One region of the Alteromonas sp. ABM1_013 genome, then DNA from elsewhere that is predicted to be linked to it. Evidence: predicted binding sites of a transcription regulator. Region 1 holds the regulator's gene; the other holds the start of a gene.
What was found. Region 1 encodes LexA, which represses DNA repair genes until DNA is damaged. Its sites were predicted from a motif close to TACTGTATNNNNATACAGTA; they were not measured.
Positions count from the first base shown of each region.

Region 2: a site for LexA is predicted at 2,018-2,037, ahead of ACXAGK_RS11425 (putative DNA modification/repair radical SAM protein). Genes of this name have one in related genera too.

Region 1 covers NZ_JBSWXH010000004.1:504,151-507,579, forward strand. The annotation lists gene coxB (cytochrome c oxidase subunit II) at 1-991, opposite strand, end outside; gene lexA (transcriptional repressor LexA) at 1,574-2,200, opposite strand; gene ACXAGK_RS14160 (sensor domain-containing diguanylate cyclase) at 2,374-3,429, opposite strand, start outside.
Region 2 covers NZ_JBSWXH010000003.1:708,068-711,496, forward strand. The annotation lists gene ACXAGK_RS11420 (TIGR03915 family putative DNA repair protein) at 1-614, opposite strand, end outside; gene ACXAGK_RS11425 (putative DNA modification/repair radical SAM protein) at 666-1,907, opposite strand; gene ACXAGK_RS11430 (response regulator) at 2,179-3,429, opposite strand, start outside.

The DNA.
Region 1 (3,429 bases):
GACCTTGCTGATCCTCTAACGCCATCTTGCTGCCTTTAAGTGCTGGGAATACACCTGGTAAACCCTCACCATTTGGCATGTGGCACGCTGCACACGTAGCGTTGTAAACGCGCTCGCCTTCTTTCATCAATTCATCCATAGACATATTCATAGAAAGTAGACGCTGCTCTTCTTCTTTTGCTTTGCGAACAATTTCTTCTTGTTCACCCATCCATTTATCAAATTCAGCTGGCTCTTTAGCAATCACCACAACCGGCATATAGCCGTGGTCTTTTCCACAAAGCTCTGCGCACTGTCCGCGATAAATACCAGGCTCATTCACTTTGGCCCAAGACTCGTTAATAAAGCCCGGGTTGGCATCTTTTTTCACAGCAAAATCCGGGACCCACCACGAATGGATAACGTCGTCAGAGGTAATAAGAAAACGTACTTTTTTCCCAGTTGGAATAACTAACGGACGGTCAACTTCAAGCAGATAATTGTCGGTTTTTTGAAATTTGTTCTCTATTTGCTCACGCTGAGTAGCAAGCAGTGAGTAAAATTCTACGTCGCTGTCCATGTACTTGTAGTGCCACTTCCACTGTGAGCCTGTTACTAGCACAGTCATGTCAGGCTCAGACGTGTCTTCCATCGCAATAAGCGTGTTTGCCGCAGGCACAGCCATAAAGATGAGAATAAGAAAAGGTACAACGGTCCACGCTATTTCAACCTTCACGTTCTCATGAAAGTTAGCGGGCTTGGCGCCACGAGACTTTCTATGCAGATACATTGAGGCGAACATCACGCCAAAAACTACAACCGCGATACCTACACAAATGAAGAACATCAACATATGCAGATCATAGACCTGCCCACTGATGTCGGTAGCACCGCGTCTCAAATTAAGCGAAGAGGCTTCTTCACTAACTTCTTGTGCAAGAAGCAAAGGGGAGAAAAGCAAAAATGGTATTATTGAACACCACTTTGCAAAAACGGTCGTTAGTTGTTTCACTCAGCACCTCCGTAATAGCAAGACCAAAAACGCTGATTATTTTGCGCGCTGCCCTACCAAATGGTTTGCGAACGATTGACCCATCACCTCAACTTGTAAAACAAATTTAGAGTCATTGTTATTATTTTGTTAATCTCTGTATAAGAATTGCGCAATAATGCCGTGTCGTCTAGTCTTTTCTATTAAAAATTTAATGAAGAGGCTAATTTTTAACCATTTCTTGTGGCAGGCTTACGTTACAATTTTGTTGGAGAGGATATTGGGCGTGCTCGCGGCGCTTAAAAAATCAAACGCGCATTTTGAACGGGGTGTTGATGAGGATGAAGCTTCATTTGGTCATAAAATCAACAATTAACACATCGCTCGTCCTATTTTTCAAACAAACTTTCAAATAATAAATGTGTATTAGCCAATTCATTCTCGGGCCAAATAGCGCATATCTTTCGCACAATGGTGATGCCAGATTTCGTAGTTTTGAGACATACTAACAAACGCTAACCTAAGAAAATTAACTAAAATATGGTACTAAAAGGCATAAAAAAAGCGGCTAATACGCCGCTTTTGATTGAAGATGCTAAAACCTTACATCCAGTCGGCGTTTCTAATAACACCTACGGCAATACCTTCAATAGCAAAAGGCTCGCTGGCAAGGTCTACCTTAATTGGCGAAAACTCTTCGTTTTCAGCATGAAGTAAAACTTCACGACCGCGTTTCTCTAAACGCTTCACCGTAACGTCTTCATCCACCCGCGCGACCACTACCTGACCGTTGTGGACATCAGTTGTGCGATGCACAGCAAGAAGATCGCCATCCAAGATACCGATGTCCTTCATGCTCATGCCGTTTACACGAAGTAAAAAGTCTGCCTGAGGCTGAAACAAAGCAGGGTCGACCTTGTAGTGGGATTCTACATGCTCTTGCGCCAAAATTGGCTCACCAGCCGCCACGCGCCCTATTAGAGGCAAGCCTTCTTCTTCTGGTGCAGTATCCTCGAGGGGGATATTTAACTTAATACCACGCGAGGTACCAGGCAAAATTTCAATTACGCCCTTACGCGCCAATGCCTTCAAATGTTCTTCTGCTGCGTTGGCAGAACGAAAACCAAGTTGACGAGCTATTTCCGCGCGCGTAGGCGGCATTCCCGTTTCTTGCATGGTTGTTTTAATAAGTTCTAAAACTTCAGTTTGTCGAGCTGTGAGTGGGCGCATAAAAGACCTGTCTGTTCATACAGTTCCTGTAAGTATATACACCTAAAAGCAAATAACAAGCGCAAAGTCTTGAAACTATGGAGCAAGCTGCATGGGGCTAGCACCTAGTATATAAAAACTAGGGGGCTTAAGGCTGTCAAATACGTGAAACCTCGCGCAGCCTTAAGTTTTCATTACTCTAAAATAACTTGATTTCGGCCATTCTTTTTCGCCGTATATAGCAGTTTATCAGCTTTGGAAAGTAACACACTAAAGTCAAGATTCAAGCTATCCTCAGCAAAGACAGCACCAATACTTATTGTCACGAATATCGTGTCTTTCTTGTATTTAACTTCTGTTTTTTCAACAGCCTCTCGAAGTTTGTTAAATCGCCTTTCTTCGTCTCTTTTGTTGTCTGAAATTGCTACTATCGCAAACTCTTCTCCACCAAGACGTGAAACAATATCGGGCTCCACATAATATTCTTCGATGAGGTGGGCTACTGAAATTAGAGCTTGGTCTCCTGCATCATGTCCATAAGTATCGTTAACCTTTTTAAAGTGGTCTATATCGATTACCGCTACGCTCACTCTATTGCTTTGTGCAGAGAGCTGATGGCATTTATCAACAAAAGCTCGTCGATTGTACAGCCCAGTTAGCGAGTCAGTCATGGCCAGCTTACGCAACTTCTCTTCAGCTATCGCGCGTGATTCTTCCAGTTCAACCGCATAGAAAAGACCGGCTAATGCATCTAATAGAGGTTGCAAAAACTCAGCATCATCGAAGGTGTAGGGCTCGAATTTATTGGCTAAACCAATCATGCCCACCACTCTATCTTTGATCTTAATCGGTAGCCCTAAAAATCGACTAATGCGGGGGTGCCCTTGGGGCACCCCTTTTGAGTTTGGATGACTTCCTGAGGCATTACTAATCGTTACCTCACCGGTTAAAATTGTGGTACCGAAAAGGTTATCGAAACTACTGAAATACAAGTTTCGCTTTTTGTACTCGTTGTATTGCGTAAAGCTGCTGCTGTCCCAGACTATTTCAGAAATAGCATGAATAAACAGCTTCGATGCATCGCCTTCACCTTTCATTTGCCCAATGAAAGCGAACTGACTATCCGAGATATCAATAAGCTCGGGTAATACCGTTTGGCAGGCCATGGTTAAATCGTTGTTCTGAAGATAAGAGGCACGGGTTTTATTTATAAATTGAAGTAGTTGGGTTTTCTTTTTCTCATGAAGCTC
Region 2 (3,429 bases), on a different contig from region 1:
TCATCATCGGGTACAACACTTGAATCGGGATTATCTTCTAGTACTAGGGTTTCGGTATCCCAATGAGCTGCACGATAGGGCGTTAAGATAGACCACCGCATATTCTTAAATCGGGTTTGGAAGAAGTTAAGCTTTATCTCTAAACTGAAATGCTCGGGTTCATACCATGCAACAAAATGCTCTTGCCCCTCTACGTCTATTTCTCTGAACCTCAAGAAGGCACTCATTTTATAAGCATCACGCTTTACCGCTTTCGCCATGGCGAACAGCTGAATAACATCGTCGTCAGTTTTCATTTGTATGAGTTGCTTATTTTCATAAACAACACGCCACAATACCCGGTAACAAAGCGCAAATCGATTTTCATCGTTATGGCACAGAGCGTACTTTAAAAGCATTACCGTAGATTTAGGAATACTAAGGTTGCTTCGCGGCCTTTTTCGCGGCATTTTGCTTTCGTATGGCTCAGCACCACTACCGAACAGATCGCCTTGTACTGAATGAGCGCTCTGCCAAATAATATGTTCAGGGGAGATACGCTCAGCAATGCACTCTCGAGAGGCTTCCCGCCATTCATCAAAGCCAGGTACTGAAGTAATGGTAATGGTCTTCATATAAAGCTACCTTTTAGACTAGGGCTAAACTTAGCTGCATTAACAACCCACTCAAGCGCTAAACAACTCAAACTGTTTAGGCTGTTTAAACTGAAGCTCGAAATTATTACTGTCGAGTAAATGGATATCAGGGAAGTAATCTCCAACACTGATAAAAGGCTTCAACTTTTTAAGAGGTAGCCGCATTTTAGTAAGGTCGATCCAGTTGAGCTTTGTATTACGCCTTATAGATAAAATCTTTTGTACCGTTCGCGCTCCAAGACCGGGGACGCGCAGCAGCATCTGCTTGTCAGCTTTATTTAAATCAATAGGAAATAGGTGACGGTTACGTAATGCCCATGCAAGCTTCGGGTCATAGTCCATATCTAACATGTCGTCTTGTAAGATTTCATCTAAGCCAAAACCATAAAAACGTAAAAGCCAATCCGCTTGATACAGCCGGTGCTCTCGTATCAACGGCGCAGGTTTCAGCGGTAAAACTTCGGAAGCATCAGGGATAGGGGAAAATGCTGAGTAATACACACGTCGAAGTTTCTGATCGCTGTAGAGCTTAACGCTTGTACCTAAAATGGTTTTATCGTTTGACCCATCGGCACCTATAATCATTTGCGTAGACTGCCCACCAGGTGCAAAACGGGGAGGGCGTTTGCCCGAATATGTTTTGTCTACTTTATGCTCTGCGATTTTTTCTCTCAACGTATTCATCGAACCGTGAATATCGCCAAGATCTTTTTCTGGGGCATACTTGTTTAGCGAAGACTGGGTAGGCATTTCTACATTGATACTAAGCCTGTCTGCGTATAGACCTGCTTCTGCTTGTAATTCTGGCGACGCATTCGGGATAGTTTTAAGGTGAATATATCCCTTAAATCCGTGATCAAGACGTAGCGATTTAGCAATACGTACCATGCTTTCCATAGTGATATCGGGCGAACCCACAATTCCAGAGCTTAAAAACAAACCCTCAATGTAATTGCGCTTATAAAAATTTAGAGTTAAATCTACCGTTTCTTTAACCGTGAAACGCGCTCGTTGAACATTGCTTGAAACCCTATTAATGCAATAATGGCAATCATAAATACAGTAGTTTGTCATAAGGATCTTAAGCAGCGAAACACACCTTCCATCAGGTGTGAAGCTGTGGCATATTCCCGAGCCACCAGTAAGCGAACCTATACCGGTCTTTTCGGTTTTCCCAGCTTGTCGTTTACCGGCTGAACCACTGGCGCAAGACGCGTCGTACTTGGCCGCATCGGAAAGAATTTCAAGTTTTTGTATCAGTCTGTCATGCATCGCCGATGTTTACTTCCTTTAACCAATTACATTCAAGCAGCCTAGTATTTTTCACCAAATCATGGATACGGGAATTTTTTTGGCCATAGGCTACGTGGTATTGCGTTATAGCATGTATATATATACAGTACAATTAATCACGGCGAAAGAAGGGTAAGATTTAATATTAGCCTTAGCAGGATATGGCATAGATGCATGGGTTTTTGGGCATGAATTACCAGTGATAATAAAGGTAGGTTTGCTTTTAAAAGAACTAATATGTCACTGGATTTCAAAAGCCAATATACTTAGAAAGTTCATCTCGAATATTTTCGTACTTTTCTTTGTACGGTGCTTTGAGCGTCATGTCATCAATAAGCTTAAATAAACGCTTACATTCGTTTATTAACTTCATTTCTGCCTTATCTTCTTTTATGGCTATCTGAAGAAGGCATTGAAGCAGGTTAAGTGCGACACCTGTATTAACAGGTGCGAAACCCTGAGCAAGCGCAAACGAGGCTTTAGCGCGCTCAAAGTCTTGTTGCTGGTAGTATTGAATGCCTTCACGGTTAAACTGCTGATAACTAGCAAGGCTTTTTTGTGCTTTTTGCGCTTGTGTCTTTAGCATGTAAGAACTATTTTGGTCGAGTTCTTCACCTCTTGAAGAAAGTAGAGAATTCAACTGCAGCGCGTCGTCGAACTCTCCTAGTTTGTACATAACGTTAATGCTATCTGGAATAAACGCTGTAGGTACTTCTGCGTATTTATCATCAAGCTGTATTTGCGATGTATTCAGATGACGCTTTGCATCAATGAGTTTCCCATCAATCGCGCTTATTCTTGCATTTACAATGTTGCCAAAAATTTCTACGTCGAACTCCCTGTCGATTCTATATAGGTGCTCATCGAACTTACCTCTCTGTAACGTAAGTAAAGCTTCTTGCTGATACTTATTACGCTGGCTTTTGTCATCAGCTGACTCAGCAACATCAAGTAGGCTGCGTATCATTGTGCACCAATGTAAGCTTGCTTTGTGCACAGTGCGTTTTGATAGGTTCCAAATTGCTTGGCTAGAGTTGGCTGCTAGCACTAAATCGTTATTTTCCCGACCAATTTCACAAGCCTTAAAATGACGAGGTAATGAAAAGGGCGACAGCTTGATAGCTTCCTTAATTGCATCTAGGGCTTTTTCACCCGCTTCCAAGGCGTGGTGTGCTTGCGCAAGAATATCATGAGCATCAGCATTGAAACGGTTGCGTTTTAACGTTTTCTTGGCAATGGATATCGCTTTTTCATAATCGTTCAACAGCAAGTAGGTTCTACCTATTGCTATTTGTGCCCATAGTACAGGTCTACCTTCGATATACTCTTTTAATACATCTAGAGCTTTTTGAGGTTGAGAGATGCGCCAATAGAGTTCAACTAGCAGTTGTTCGCAGTGTCCTTTGTAGTGCTGGGGGTTTTCTAAAAGAGTCTCAATATGATCTACGGCGCTATTGTATTCACCTTGCTCTATTAAGTTGAACGCTTGCTGAAGAAATTG